2 regions of the Lactobacillus sp. B4007 genome follow, and region 2 is predicted to be linked to the other one. Evidence: a T-box and tRNA genes for the amino acid it is inferred to sense, from the RefSeq annotation. Region 2 holds a T-box; the other holds one or more tRNA genes.

Region 1 (7,754 bases), on a different contig from region 2:
TAAAGTCGTTTCTTATAATATCCAGTTAACGTTAATGCGTGATTGGAAAAACCATCAATGCCACTAACCCACACGACGACTAAATGTGAGCGCAAAAGCTTATTCTTTATTGCTGTTAAACTTGCCCCAGTCATTACTTTTGCCGTTCCAAGATATTTTTTAACAACTCCTTTAATACCATTAGGCGCTACCCAATATCCTGCTGGATATTTTTTATATGGTGAGCCGATAAACCCTTTATTTGGATTACTGCTTCTCGGTGTTACATTAGCAACTTCAGTTTTCGAAACAGGAACACCTGCAAAATTAAGCATCATTGTTACAGCCGTCATTTCACACCCAGTTGGTAATTGTGGTCTCTGCGATATCGCAGCCGCCTTGTTTTTTACACCAATAATATTGCCGTTTTTAATCAAATATTGGGTTTTAGGTGTTGCAATAGACGTCTCGCTTCTTTTGCCATCATCTAAATAATAACTGTAACTTGCTTTATGTGGTGTCTTTCTTACACCACTCAGCCGCTGACCGTTTTTATCGAACAAATAATATGAATTACCGATTTTAATTTGTCCAGTTACCTTTTTGCCATCTTGATAATAAGATGTTGCACCATTTTCCGTTACCCAGCCTTCTAAAGTTTTAGATGACTTTGAACTTAAATTAGCTCGGTTTTTTTCCGTTTTATTAGCAACTACCTGCGTTTTTGGCGCCTGAGGCTTATTTGTTGCGGCACTTACAGAGTTAGCCGTACCAAACTCAAACGTCGTAATTGCTGTTAATAATAGTAGCCAAAATCCTTTTTTCATTTGTTTACGCTTTCTATTTATCTAAATTACTTACATTATAAAGCATGACCAATAGTAATTGTAGCTATGTAAATAAAAAACGTAATTTAGCCTGTTACTAAAATTAATTTATTTGCTCAGTTATTATCCTGATAAAGCTTGGCGAAAGGCTGGACTAGTTAAGTTTCCAGGTCGAAGAGAATGTTGGATTAATGCATCCGTCTTACTTCCAATCTTTTTTATGAATTCGTTCTCGACGGTAAACTTCAAGTTTTGCCGGCGCAAGTACTCATTTTCTTTTTTCAGACGTTAAATTTCTGGATCCTGTTTGGTCATCAAATCATAGCCTTTTCTGCTTCTTACTCGTTTTTGCGATTCTCACATAGTCAATTGTGGAGCATATCGCGCTTTTAAAGCCTAAATCAAGCGATACTTGATAGGCAGTTTCATGTCAAATTAATATGCGCTTAAGAGCCGGTTTCTTAAAATCATTAAGATTAGTCTAAAATTGCTAAGCGGTAACGCTTAATGAGAACAAGTAAATATTTAATGTCAGCCGTACTAGTACCATAACGTTGACTGAATTCTTCATGCCTAATGTGATAATTCCACCAAAGATTTAAAGTTTATCTTGTTTAGATAATTTAGCCATAATAAAAAACCTCAAAGTTGTCCTAAGTTCGTGGTTCATATCAAATCGCTATCTCATCTTTTTTGATTTAACGATATCTTTACGTTTTACTCAACTTTTCTATGACTTTTACGAGGGGTTTATTATTCCAAATCTGTTCATCACTAAACTGATTAATAAGCTTAGCCTCTCGTTTACTACGAATTCGACCATATTTTTTTAACTCATCATTTGAAGGAAATTTAAAATTTAATTCATTTTTCACCGCTTATTATCCCCAATTCTAATATTATCAAATACATAAACTATCATGATTTCCTTAAAATATCTATTTGTTAAAGATATTCGAATTCTTTACAACATAATCAATCATTTTAAAGTTGATTATAGCGTTTGCTTTTATAAGCCCTACCACGTTTTGTTTATCATACTGACCATTAGCAATTCTTAGTGAAATACCATACAGCTCGTTTTCCATTTGCTTTTCTGGACTAATATCAATCTTCAAAAAACTATTTTGTAAGAAATCTACAGTTGCCAATAAGGCGGTCCTTTTATTGCCATTGCTAAAAGCTTGATATCTGGCAATCTCATCATCTTTAACAGGTCTTGTAGTAATGTTATTGAACACTTCTGCACCAGTACTAGTTGCCTCACCAAGATACTCATGCCGATATGCCCTCATTATCTTTTTCAAGCTGTTTAGCGTCGGCAAGCAACTTAGCCACTGCTTAGGCATCGCACGATAATCAGATAGGTTGTGTGTCTTCACGTATCTGCTCTTTATTAACTACTTGGTTTACCAATTTGGACTACCGAAGGGGTGAATCGTATGAATAATGCCATCCCCTCGTCCTAACGACTGGTTTATTGACCAAATTTCTTCCATACCTATTCAGTAACTTCTTCAAAGTGCTTGAACTTGGAAAATCCTTGCCTGAATGTCTGTGACTTTATCTTTCTTGGATCGTTTGCACACTCAAACTTGATCTGTTGACCATTTGGCTTAAATGTTAGTTGCATACATAGGACTAATTGACGACTGCGCCATGACTTTACTGTGTTGTATGAGACACCGTACTTTTCAGCAATATCCTTGTACTTTACCCCAAGTTCATAGTCATGTTCCGCAGCTATTATTCTTTCCTGGTTAGTCACATTATTTCACACTTCCTGATTTTGCGTATAAAAATACGGCTATTAACCGCATTTTATCTTTAATCTTTAATTTCAAGCGAATAGAAACCCGTATCATTATTTACAGGGACTTCTGTAGCATCAATTTGCTGAATACCTTGATACTCTATTTTGGTACTAGCAAAACCGCTTTCTACTTTTTTATGTTTTTCCTCCGTCCAGTCCTGACGATACCATCTTTGATCAACTGTGGCAAAATAAACAGAAATTTTTTTATCCCAGTTCCATATTGCCTTTTTTCTTTCTTCAATCATAGTCGGTGTCATAAAAGTAATAGATTTGCTTTGCTCTACTCCTCTGTTTACAGTCATAGAATCTTTATTAGCTATAGTTTTTTCTTTCGAAGAATTATCTATATAAGTAATAGCTAAAGTTATATTAATTGCTGAATTTTTTGAAATGTTCTTCAATTCATACATATATCCTTTTTCCTTAACCTGGTAACACCATAATTTTCCTTTTAATGTATACAATTTATCAAAGCATTCAGCAAGTTTTTTGATATATTTTATATTTGTCCACACAACATTCATGCCATAAGTAAGTTTGTCATTTATTTCCAAAGAAAAGAATGGTCTATTGTGTAATTCTTCAAGTTCTTTTTCTCTTTTTTTGTCATTTTCGTACTCTCTTATTTGTTCGTCCATTTGCTTTTTTTGTTGGCAAATTTGCCAGAAAGCAAAGATGATAGCAAAAAAAGATAATAGACTACTAAACCAATCTGCAACAGTTCCGAAATTCATTATATTCACCCCAAAATAATAGTACTAAAATCCAGCGTTTTTATCAATTTTCTATTGATGAATATAAAATGTGGTGGACAAAAACGGAATCGAACCGTTGCACAAGGAACTTCACTCCTCTGCCCTACCGATTGAGCTATTTGTCCATTGTAAGCAAAAAAGATAATTACTAATTTGTTAATGCTAACTTTAACGATTAATCATAGGTGCAATCCCCAAAATATATAACTTGATTCCCATATTGGTTGATCGTGAAATGCTCACTATGTTTAATACTGGCACTCTTAGGCCAACACATAAGTCATTGTATGTTAGTTGCGGCGTCGGGATTCAAACCCGGCTACAATCATTACCGTAACTGTCGCCAATGATATCGACTCAAATTTTCACACACATAAATGGGTGGTTTAATAATGATAAAACTTAATAGCTAATTAAGAATTAGCCTAATCTTTCGACTATATTTATTTTGGCATTTTTCAATCTTATTGCGTTCCTCAAGATTTTCTCAAATCTTCCTTGTAAATTCTTCCAGAATTTTTTGATATATTATCAACTTAACTTTATTATCAAAACCGAATTCTTCTTGTGCATTATTCCAGCTTTCAACAAACTCATACAGTGCTTTTTCCAATATTTAGAATAAGCATTATGACCGATATGAATGTCTTGTCTGACTTATCACTCTTTTTTAAGTTCTAAATACTTACTAATTAGTAATTGAGAGCTTGATAGACTAACACCAGCACGTAAGCTCAACCTTTGGCATTGTTTATAGAGAAATATATTAGCATTCTCCACTGTAGCTTTAATATCTGGATCTGTCCAGAAACCCATTTGCTCCATCTAATCTAATCCTTTCGTGATAATCCTACGGTGTGAGATGTATTGATCCACATTTTCAAGCTTTCTCCAAGGCATTAATTCCGGTAACCGTTCCAATTTTATACCCTTCGTTTTTCAGATAACGTCTGGTATATTCAAAGCAATCACAGCCATGATGCATTAGCATGCCTTAATTTCGATAATTTTCAAAATAAATTAGCTGTCCTGTCTTGCTTACTATTACCTTATATTTGAAATGTGGTTTTGCGCTAATGTGTAGCTTTTTAGCTATGTACCGAACCTTTTTAATTGGAAGCCCAATTTGGCCAACAATTTTGTCAAAACCATATCCTTCATTCAGCATATCTGCAACTAATTTCTCGTCTTTAATCAGTGAAACCCGTTTACTTTCAGCTTCTGCAGCAAATATTCTTTTTTAGAGTTAGATTACTCTCTGGCACATGAGTAAGCGATCCAAATTGGTTTTCTAATTGGTGAATTAGATTATAAAGTAATTGTTATTTTCTTTCTTAAACAAGCTCTTTAATTTATTCAACAAAGTCTATTTAATTAGCGTAAAGATAGACCAATTTTAGCAGGACTACACTTTAAAGCTGAAATAGATACAGGTTTGGGAGACGATACCATTTAAGTTCTATCGTTAGTTGTATATTTAACTCCCCATTCTTTTGTTAAAATTATTTATATGAAAGTAGGTAATTAAATGACTGAAACTATCAGAACTGAACGCATTCTTCTAAAAAAACTAGCCAAACGCAAAGTAATAAAACCTAATGATCCAATAATTACGAAAGACCCTTATTTAATCAAAGACCTTCAAAATAAGGGACTTGTTAAAATCGTTTCGAATACAGCAATTAGAACCTTTACTACATATGCGAATGATTGCGCTTACGCTCTTACTCCTGAAGGAGAACACTATTTTCAAAAAAGGCATGAAGAAATTAAAAACTTTCTATTTAAAAGCGTTTTAGTTCCCATTGTTGTATCTGTTTTAACAGCTTTATTAACTACCCATTTAATCCCATTTATTTAACGTATATTACAGCCAAGTTAAGTAAAGTAGCGATTACGCTTACGAAAATTGGAATTAAATAATTACAATAACTTTTCTATCAAACATTTTGATTTTTTCATCTAAGCTAATGTGTGATTCTTGTTTTTTCGACAATCTTAAAATTCGACATTATTTGTCACTCCATTCTAAACAATTGCTTTAAGCCCCCTTTTAATTGTCCACAACACCTGCGACATGAAACCTACCGTAATTTAATTTTTAAGAAAAATAAATGAGGAACAAACTAATAATGGCAACAGCTGTTGTTTTACCAACCACTAATTTAACAGCTTGTAGCGGAGCTAACAATGATACCCAAGGTGGCACTACAGTAACGAAAAGAGCTAGCAGACTAAAAATTAAATTACTACAAAATTGGCGACACTGTAAAAGTCAGCAAGGTTGAATATACGCTCCAATCTGCTGTTACTAGCACTGAGCGTAATCAGTTTGAAGAAAGTAAACCAAAAAATGTGATTAATATTACCTATCATGTGAAAAATGATGGCACGGAGTAACCTACCTATAGGCAGTAAAGTGGAGGCCTAAGGACCAGACAATATCAAGCTAAAGAGTTGCCCAGTTGATCACACATCTCTTGATTCAATTGCGCTAGGTAAAGAGGCCATTGTCTTTGAAGGATTTGGTTTGAAAACATTAGGTATATTTGAGTTTCGACTTAAGCCAATTGGGGATTTTGATTCTAAATCCGCAAAATTCAAAGTTAATATTAAATAGAAATGCAAACAAAAAAGCTCTTAAGAACTGGTCTGGAAAATTCATTCTTAAGAGCTTAATGAAAGTGACTTCAGGTTTACGCCTTTAGTCTATTTAATTTTAATACAAACTGGGATAATTTCTAAATATGGATATAGCAAAACGATGCAAAACATGGCAAGCTCGTTTTTGAGAAAGGTAGTGCTAATATAAGACATAGCAAAACTAAAGATGGGTTCAAAAAAAAAGCAGGAAATACAGACTAGATACCTGAAGCTAGATCTAAGCATAACTCAGGTATTAATATCGTTTAAAATCCCGTATTTACAGAATATTTCTGAAATTGGTATAAGATATATCGTGAAAAATCAATCGTCCCAGCACTAAAATAGTTGGCAATAACAAAAACACTCGAAAAGACAAAACCCAATTTCTATCTATTTCAGAAATTGATGAAATAAAAAAAGAAAATGTCCTAAAAGTTAAAATACAAAAAACGCGCATCTGCAATTCGCAGATACGCGTCTTTTTATTTAGCTTGTCCAGTTGGACCGTAACTATTTCAAAGTTACTGAAGCACCAACTTCTTCAAGCTTAGATTTAATGTCGTTAGCTTCGTCTTCAGAAACGCCTTCCTTAACGTTCTTAGGAGCGCCATCAACAAGATCCTTTGAGTCCTTAAGGCCAAGTCCAGTGATGTCACGAACAACCTTAATAACCTTAACCTTTTCTTGACCAGCTTCAGTCAATTCTACATCGTAGCTTGACTTAGCAGCTGCGTCACCGCCAGCAGCACCTGCAGCAGCAACTGGAGCAGCAGCAGAAACGCCAAATTCGTCTTCAATAGCCTTTACAAGGTCATTTAATTCAAGAATTGAAGCATTCTTTAAGTCTTCAATAATCTTTTCAGTATCTAAAGCCATATTTATATATCCTCCGAAATATTTTTATTAGATATAAATTACTATATTTTATTCAGCAGATTCATCTTTTGAATCAGCAACAGCTTTAACAGCGTATGCGACGTTGCGTACAGGAGCTTGTAATACAGAAACAAGCATTGATAGCAAGCCTTCGCGTCCAGGAATAGCAGCAAGAGACTTAATGTCTTCTTTAGAAGTCAACTTGCCTTCTAGCATACCACCCTTAATGTCGATTACATCAAAATCATCTTCATATTTTGAAACAATACGAGCTGGTTCTGTGATGTCATCAGCATTATCAGTATAAACAACAGCAGTAGGGCCAACAAAAGCGTCATCAAGACCTTCAATGCCAGCCTTAGCAGCAGCACGTCTTAAGTATGTGTTCTTAACAACCTTCATCTTAACATCGTTTTCACGAAGTTCCTTACGCATGTTAGTAACTTCTTCAACAGTCAAACCAAGGTAATTAATTACTAAGATAGCTTTTGCAGATTTAAGTTCTTCAGCAAATGCGTCAACGAACTTTTCTTTTTCAGCAATAGCAGCTTTACTCAATCGAATTCACCTCCATAAAATTCATTAATAAATTCCATAAGGCCTAAAAAAACTCCATGCCAAGCAAGACATGGAGCATTAAAATCTTCATTATCTTCCGGCCTCGGCGGGAAATTAAGGCGTTGTGCCACCCGAGTCTTAGGTAGAATTTACTTTATTAACTATAACAGGATTAATATTTAATTGCAAGACAATTATTCCTTTTTAGTCTTGCTATTTTTCTTAGTAGTTGCCTTAGCCTTAGCAGTTTTTGTCCTTTTTTTCGCTTGTGTTTTTTTCTTATCAGCACTAATTAGT
Region 2 (7,754 bases):
GTGTCGATTATTGAAAAATGCCATGATGGTTCCTTTCTAATAAAAATTAAACTCAGTCTAAGTCGATTTTACCATTTTATTTGATAGATATTACATTATAATAAAGTTTGAAAGAAGATGCTTACTAAATGGAACAACTTAGTTCAGTTAATAATAAACTGATTAAAGATTTAGCTAAATTAAAACAAAAGAAATACCGTGAAGATACTGGCTTATATTTAATTGAGGGCTTTCACTTAATTGAAGAAGCGTTTAAAGCTAATTTAAATTTTGTCGATTTGCTGGGAACCGAGCTGGCGTTAAATCAAGTAGCAGAAGACTATCAGGTTGACCTAGATGGTAAAAATATTTATTTGATTAATTCAGCCATTGCTCATCATTTATCTAGTACCAAAAATTCACAAAACATCTTTATGGTCTTAAAGATAGCTCAACCCAAGCAATACCCTTTTAATTTTGGTAAATGGGTTTTGCTAGATAATGTATCAGATCCTGGCAACGCCGGTACAATAATTAGAACTGCGGATGCAGCTGGTTTTGACGGCGTAGTTTTATCGCCCAATAGTGTTGATATTTATAATCCCAAGACGCAGCGTGCAATGCAGGGAAGCCAGTTCCATATCAATATCATCAATGCTGACTTAGTTGAAGTAATCAATGCGTTAAATGACAATGCCATACCGGTTTATAGCAGTATGCTAGATAAAACTGCCAAGCAGCTACAAGAATTTGCCCAAGTAGCGCAGCTTGGTTTGGTTATTGGCAATGAAGCACATGGGGTTAGTGACGAGATTGCGGCAATTTGTGATGAAAAATTATATATCCCGATTAAAGGCCAAGCAGAATCCTTGAATGCCGCCGTAGCGGCTGGTATTATTATTTACCACTTTGCATAATGGATTGTCCTTGTTTTTAGTAAGTGTTTTTTTTATAATAAGTTGATATCATTGCTTTGCTGTGGGAGGAATGGATTATGGCTAAAGACGATAAAACTAAGGGTTGTTCTGACTGTTTAGGGACAGATTATGAGCACTGTCAGCATTTTATAAATGCATTTAAAATCATTGGTAAAAAGTGGAATGGGCTAATTATTAGTTCCCTTTGTGCTGGTGATTATATGCGTTTTAAGGATTTGGCTCAGTGCGTTAAGGCATGCTCTGACCGTGTCTTAGTTGAGCGTCTGAAAGAACTAGAGCAAGCAAAAATTGTCAAGCGTTCAGTTGACAGTAAAACCAAAATCATTTCATACGGTCTAACTAAAAAAGGCGAAGATCTCAAGCCGGTTTTTGATCAAATTCATAATTGGGCAGATAAATGGGTTTAATGAGAATTTGATATTTACTTGCAAGTTTGAGTGAAATGAATTATTCTTATAGTTAATTACAGAAAGTAAGACTAGTAGCAGCGATCATTTAATCAGAGAGACTTTTTTATTAAGCTGAAAGAAAAGTTTAAACGGATCTGTGAATTTCATCTTACTAGTAGGATCTAATCAATTCCGGTATTCGCCGTTATCGAAAACTTAAGTGTGGGTTATTAATGCCCAAACTAGGGTGGTACCGCGAAGCTTCGTCCCTTTTAGGGGACGGAGCTTTTTTATTTGAAAGGAAATAGTTATTTATGGATTTATTTGAAAGGCTGAAGGAGCTGCGTGAGCAGGGCTTAAGCGAAATTTCTCAAGCTAAGACTGAAGAAAAGCTGAATGATGTTCGGGTTAAACTTGTCGGACGCAAAAGTGAATTAACTGAAATTTTGCATTCAATGAAAGAGGTTGAGCCTGAAAAAAGACGAGAAGTTGGGCAAAATGTCAACAAAGTCCGGGATTTATTTAACCAAAAACTAGATGATGCCAAAAATGAAATCGTTGAAAAGTTGGTTGAAGAGCAGCTCGCAAAGGAACAAATTGATGTTACTTTGCCAGGTCGGGTAACTCATCTGGGCGTAAAGCATCCAATTAATATCATTCTTGATGATTTGGAAAATTATTTTATTGGAATGGGCTATCAAGTTGTTCAAGGTCCTGAAATTGAAACTGACCATTACTGTTTTGAAATGATGAACTTGCCTAAGGATCACCCAGCTCGCGATATGCAAGAAACCTTCTATGTTGATAAGGAAGATCTATTACGGTCGCAAACTTCTGGTGATCAGGCGCGAGTTTTAGAAAAACATGATTTTACTAAAGGTCCTTTAAAAATGGTTGGCCCAGGTAAGGTTTATCGTCGTGATGATGATGATGCAACGCACTCACACCAATTCATGCAAATGGAAGGGCTCGTTGTTGATGAAAATATTACAATGGGTGATTTGAAGGGAACGCTAGAATTGATGACTAAACATGTTTTTGGTCAGGATCGTGAGACCCGTTTGCGTCCAAGTTACTTCCCATTCACTGAACCATCCGTCGAAATGGATGTTTCCTGTTTCAACTGTGACGGCAAGGGCTGTCCAATTTGTAAATATACTGGCTGGATCGAAGTTTTGGGAGCAGGAATGGTTCACCCTAATGTACTTGAAAATGCTGGTGTTGATTCAAATAAATATGGCGGGTTTGCTTTTGGTGTTGGACTCGACCGGTTTGCGATTCTTAAATATGGCATTGATGACATTCGTGATTTCTATACCAATGATGTCCGTTTCTTAGAACAATTCAGTAGGGAGGAAAGATAATGCTAGTTTCATATCAATGGCTACAAGATTTTCTAAAATTGGATCAGGATCCAAATGAATTAGGTGAAAAAATTACTAGGACAGGTGTCGAAGTCGCCGAAGTAAAGCACCCTGAAGAAGGTTTGAAAAAAATCGTCATCGGACATATTTTAGACTGTGAGCCAATTGAGGGCACCCACCTTAATTTAACTCACGTTGATGTTGGTGAAGATGAACCTCATCAAATTGTCTGTGGTGCTCCTAATGTTGCTGCAGGCGAAGATGTTGTTGTAGCCCTTCCTGGGGCCCGCATTGCCGACAACGTTAAAATTAAAAAGGGTAAATTACGTGGTTATCAATCTGATGGTATGATCTGTGGTTTACAAGAAATTGGTTTTGCTGATAATCTTGTTCCAGAAAAATATACCGATGGAATTTATGTTTTCCCTCAAGATGCTGATGTTAAGCCTGGTGAAGCTGCTTTTGCACCGTTAGGAATGGATGATTATATTTTTGATTTTGATATCACTCCTAACCGGGCAGATACGCTGTCAATGGAAGGTTCTGCCTACGAGGTAGGTGCCATTGTCGACGAGCCGGTTAAAATTGAAGACGTAACTTTAAGGGCAGATGGTCCTGATTGGACAAGCAATTTTAACACCGAGGTTGATTCTCAGCTTGCCCCGAAGTTTTACCTACGCAAGATTAGCGGAGTAAAAGTTGCTGACAGTCCGCTTTGGCTGCAAAAACGCTTGTGGAATGCCGGAATTCGCCCAGTTAATAATGTCGTTGATGTTACTAACTACGTGATGCTGCTAACTGGCCAACCGATGCATACGTATGATGCCAGAGCATTTGCAACTAACAAGCTGGTAGTTAGAAAAGCTAACAAGGGCGAAAAACTCACGCTCCTTAATGATAAAAATGTTGACCTTGATCCAGAAGATATTGTAATCACGAACGGAAACGAAGTGGTTATGATGGCCGGTGTAATGGGTGGACTTAATTCAGAAATTAAGGACGACACTACAGATGTTATTCTGGAGTCAGCAATTTTTGATCCAACTTTGATCAGAAAAGCAGCATTACGCCACGCTAATCGAACCGAAGCTTCCAGTCGCTATGAAAAGGGCGTTAATTGGGATGCAACTAGAAGAGCGCTTGATATAGCTGCCTTATTATTACGCAATGATGCTAACGGAACAATCAATGAAGGCGTCATTACCGCTACTGAAACCGAGCGTAAGCAAGATGTTATTCATACGACCATTTCATATTTAAATAAGACACTTGGCGCATCAATTTCTGCTGCTGAAATTAAACACTTGTTTGAAAGACTTAATTTTGCCGCACAAATCGATGGCGATAATTTAACTGTTGAAGTACCTGCAAGACGTTGGGATGTGGCTATTGCTGCTGATTTAGTTGAAGAAGTCGGCCGACTTTATGGCTATGATAATATTAAATCAACCCAGCCAGTTTTAGCAGAAACTCATGGGGGCTATTCTGAAAAAGAAGAAGCTATCAGACGAATTAAAAATGTTGTTCAGGGACAGGGATTAATTGAAGCAATTTCTTATTCGCTAACCTCACCTGAAAAGGCTGTATCTTTTATGAGAGAACCTCAAAAAATGGTTCAAGTTCAGATGCCACTGAATTCAAGTCGTTCTACATTAAGGCAAAACTTGCTAACTGGTTTAGTTGATGCTGCCAGTTACAACATGGCGCGGAAGCAGAATCAACTAGCAATTTTTGAGCAAGGCCGTGTTTATGACTTTGAAAACAATACCTACAATGAGCATGAGCATCTTGCAGCGTTATATTCTGGTAATGTGTATTTTGAAAATTGGCAACATAATAAAGAAAAAATCGATTTTTATTATGTGAAGGGGCAATTAACTAATTTATTCACTGCTATTGGTATCAATTCTAGTGATGTTGAATATAAAGCAGAGGTAATTGCTAAGATGCATCCGACTCGGACTGCTGGAATTTATATTAAAAAGCAGTACGTGGGGATGATCGGTATGATTAGTCATGACGTTACCCGTTCAAGCAAGGTAATGAGAGGTAGCGAATTATATGGCTATGAATTAGACCTTGATCTGATTGTGCCGTTAATTGTTAATCCTAAGACTGTTTCCAAAGCAGCACCTAAATTCCCGGCAATTGATCGCGACCTCTCAATCTTAGTTGAGCAAGATATTACCAATCAAGAAATTGAAAATGTAATTGAAGCAAATGGCGGCAAGTATTTGCACGACTTGCGCGTAATCGATGTTTATCAAGGGTCACATATTGAAAATAATAAGAAGAGTCTCGCGTACCGACTTCATTTCTTAAATGAGCAAGATACGTTAACTGATGAAGTTGTTAATAAAGTAACTGCTCAAATTACAAGTAGCTTAGAGAATCAACTTGGTGCGGAAATTCGTTAGAGGTTGACTTTAAGCACAGAAATCAATATTATAGACCAGTGCAAAAAGAATTTTAACTTTAAGGAGTAGGAAATTTTATGCCTGAGAAATCATATCCAATGACTGCCGAAGGAAAAGAAAAACTTGAGGCAGAATTAAAAAATTTAAAAGTTGTTAAGCGTCCTGAAGTAATTGAGCGAATTAAGGTTGCGCGTTCTTACGGTGACTTATCTGAAAACTCAGAATATGATGCTGCTAAGGATGAGCAAAGTCATCTTGAAGATCGGATTAACGTTGTTGAAGAAATGTTAAAGTATGCTCATGTGGTAGATGCTAATTCAAGTGACCCCGATGAAGTAGCAGTTGGTAAGACTGTTACTTATACTGAGGTTGGTGAAGACGAACCAGAAACATACACCATTGTCGGAAGTGATGAATCTGATCCATTAAGTGGAAAGATTTCTAACGATTCACCAATTGCACAAGCAATTTTAGGCAAGAAAAAAGGCGAAACAGTCACTATTGCCACCCCAGGTGGTAAGTTCGACGTTGTTATCAACAAAGTTGAAGAATAAAATTCTTTAATTAAAAAACAGATTACTGTAACCAGTAATCTGTTTTTTAGTATTTTTAAGTAAATATTACCGACTTGTAAAGTAGCGGTAATCCTTACTTTTATCGTAAATAACGCCGCGAGCATTTTCGCCGTTTGAAATAGAGAATTCCGCATTAGGGTAATGCTCCTTAACCTTTTCTTCTAAAAAGTTGCGCAGCATTGCATTATTAGCTAGAACTGATCCGGTCAGAGCAATCCGCATTGGCTTAGGCTCCTCATAGCGATCCATTCCGATAATAATATCGCGGGCAAGCAATTCAGCTTGCTCTTTAATTACAGCAGTAGCATCTTGATCACCATTATCGGCAAGCTTTGCTACGCTAACGGCCATTGAGGCAACTTCTGGGTTGGACATTTGGTAGAATTTAGCGGTCCCATCGACAATATTATCAGTCTTAAATAGGTCATTAAACATTGGAATTAAGGCATTTTCTTCGCGTTTGTCCCAGCTTAAAAGTGCGGCTTTTAAGGCAGTTAAGGCAATTGCATAACCAGAACCTTCATCACCTAAAATTGAGCCATAACCACCAGTGGTAATGATTCGCCCTTTTTGTAGTCCATTAAAGACTGAACCAGTACCAGCAATTACTAGTCCACCATCTTCACCTTCAAGCCCGCTATACAAGGCAAGTAGTGAGTCTGTTACAGCTCTAGTAGGCAAATTGTTAACCTTAGCAGAAATTTCTGCAGCTACTTCAGGTGCATGTCCGATTACTGAAAGTCCAGCCATACCACATAAAATCCGTTGGCAATCACCGTCAATTTGGTCAATTAGTTGGTTAATAGCTCCGGTAATATTACTAATTGCATTGTCGTAATCTGTATTAACTTGTCCGGGGCCAGCTTCACTGCGTTCAATTTCTTGACCGCTCATATCATAGGCGATTGCGGTAGTATGAGTACCACCAGCATCAACACCAATTTGGTATTCAAGTGTCATTTTTGTTTCTTCTTTCCATTTTAATCTTAGTCTTTATATTATTTATTTTATTACAAAAGAAATAAATACAGAAGATATTTTAGCAAAAGGCTTTCAAGTTCTTCTATCCTGACAGAGAATGATGATAATTAAAACAGCGCAATTATGCGGATTAACTAAAATCTGGTAAAATTTTGTCAAAGCAATGTCCAACTAATAGAATTGCACCCTAGTTTTTGGTAAAATAACCACTAGTTTAGTGAGGTTTGAGTTACGTGAAATTTTTTAAGAATAATCGAAAAACTAAATCTAATAGTACAAAAAATCAACCTTCAACGCCAATTAGAATGAAAATCATTTTGGCGATTATTTTTGTACTTTTTGCGACTTTAATTGGGCAGCTGGCTTATCTGCAAATTGGCTATGGGTCGCGGTTTAAAGCCGAAGTACAAAAATCAAATTCCGCCGTCGTTTCCAGCCAAGTACCTCGGGGAGTGATGTATGACAGCAAGGGCCGTATTTTGGTTGGTAATAAAGCCAAAAATGCTATTACTTACACCAAAAGTGTTTCTACAACTGCTGATGATATTTATTCTATTTCAAATAAGCTTAGCCAGTATATTCGCATCAAGAACGAAAAACCAACTGAACAACAAGTGATTGATTATTACTTGGGTTATAAGAAAAATAGTACAAAAGAAACTGCTAAAGTGCCCAAGTCAATCAGGGCAACAGAAGATGATGAACTAATCAATAATCGAATTCATGACCAAGTGCGGGCTGAACACATTAAATTAACCGATCGGGAAAAAACGGCGGCTCTGATTTATAACAAAATCTCGGGTGCCTATACTTTATCGACAATTTATTTAAAAAACAGCGATTTGACTGATAAAGAAATAGCTGAAGTTGGGGAACACTTATCCGATTTACCCGGTGTTGGAATTGGAACAGATTGGCAGAGATCATATCCTAACGGGTCTTCAATTCAGAGTATTATCGGATCTGTATCAACAGAAAAGGCCGGCTTGCCAAGTGATAATTTACAATATTATTTAACTAACGGTTATTCTCGTAATGATCGCGTGGGTACTTCCTACTTAGAACAAGAATATGAGCCTTTATTAAAGGGAACTAAATCCACTAGCAAAAT

Evidence for each region. A T-box is a leader RNA that pairs with one kind of tRNA and senses whether it is charged. The one in region 2 lies ahead of pheS (phenylalanine--tRNA ligase subunit alpha), so its partner is inferred to be a tRNA-Phe.
Region 1: it has a tRNA-Phe gene. The T-box ahead of pheS (phenylalanine--tRNA ligase subunit alpha) is inferred to sense a tRNA for this amino acid. The anticodon was not compared.

The regions. Positions count from the first base shown of each region.
Region 1 is NZ_JAFNPA010000001.1:34,916-42,669, forward strand. It holds gene J3U54_RS00190 (C39 family peptidase) at 1-806, opposite strand, end outside; gene J3U54_RS00195 (hypothetical protein) at 1,745-2,188, opposite strand; partial or broken gene J3U54_RS00200 (helix-turn-helix domain-containing protein) at 2,455-2,556, opposite strand; gene J3U54_RS00205 (hypothetical protein) at 2,634-3,356, opposite strand; tRNA gene J3U54_RS00210 (tRNA-Phe) at 3,428-3,502, opposite strand; gene J3U54_RS00215 (hypothetical protein) at 4,906-5,238, shown strand; gene rplL (50S ribosomal protein L7/L12) at 6,534-6,899, opposite strand; gene rplJ (50S ribosomal protein L10) at 6,948-7,457, opposite strand; ribosomal protein L10 leader region at 7,494-7,618, opposite strand; gene phoU (phosphate signaling complex protein PhoU) at 7,652-7,754, opposite strand, start outside.
Region 2 is NZ_JAFNPA010000003.1:81,507-89,260, forward strand. It holds gene J3U54_RS05650 (acylphosphatase) at 1-24, opposite strand, end outside; gene J3U54_RS05655 (TrmH family RNA methyltransferase) at 129-896, shown strand; gene J3U54_RS05660 (winged helix-turn-helix transcriptional regulator) at 974-1,324, shown strand; T-box leader at 1,377-1,580, shown strand; gene pheS (phenylalanine--tRNA ligase subunit alpha) at 1,621-2,670, shown strand; gene pheT (phenylalanine--tRNA ligase subunit beta) at 2,670-5,087, shown strand; gene greA (transcription elongation factor GreA) at 5,165-5,641, shown strand; gene J3U54_RS05680 (N-acetylglucosamine kinase) at 5,708-6,622, opposite strand; gene J3U54_RS05685 (peptidoglycan D,D-transpeptidase FtsI family protein) at 6,949-7,754, shown strand, end outside.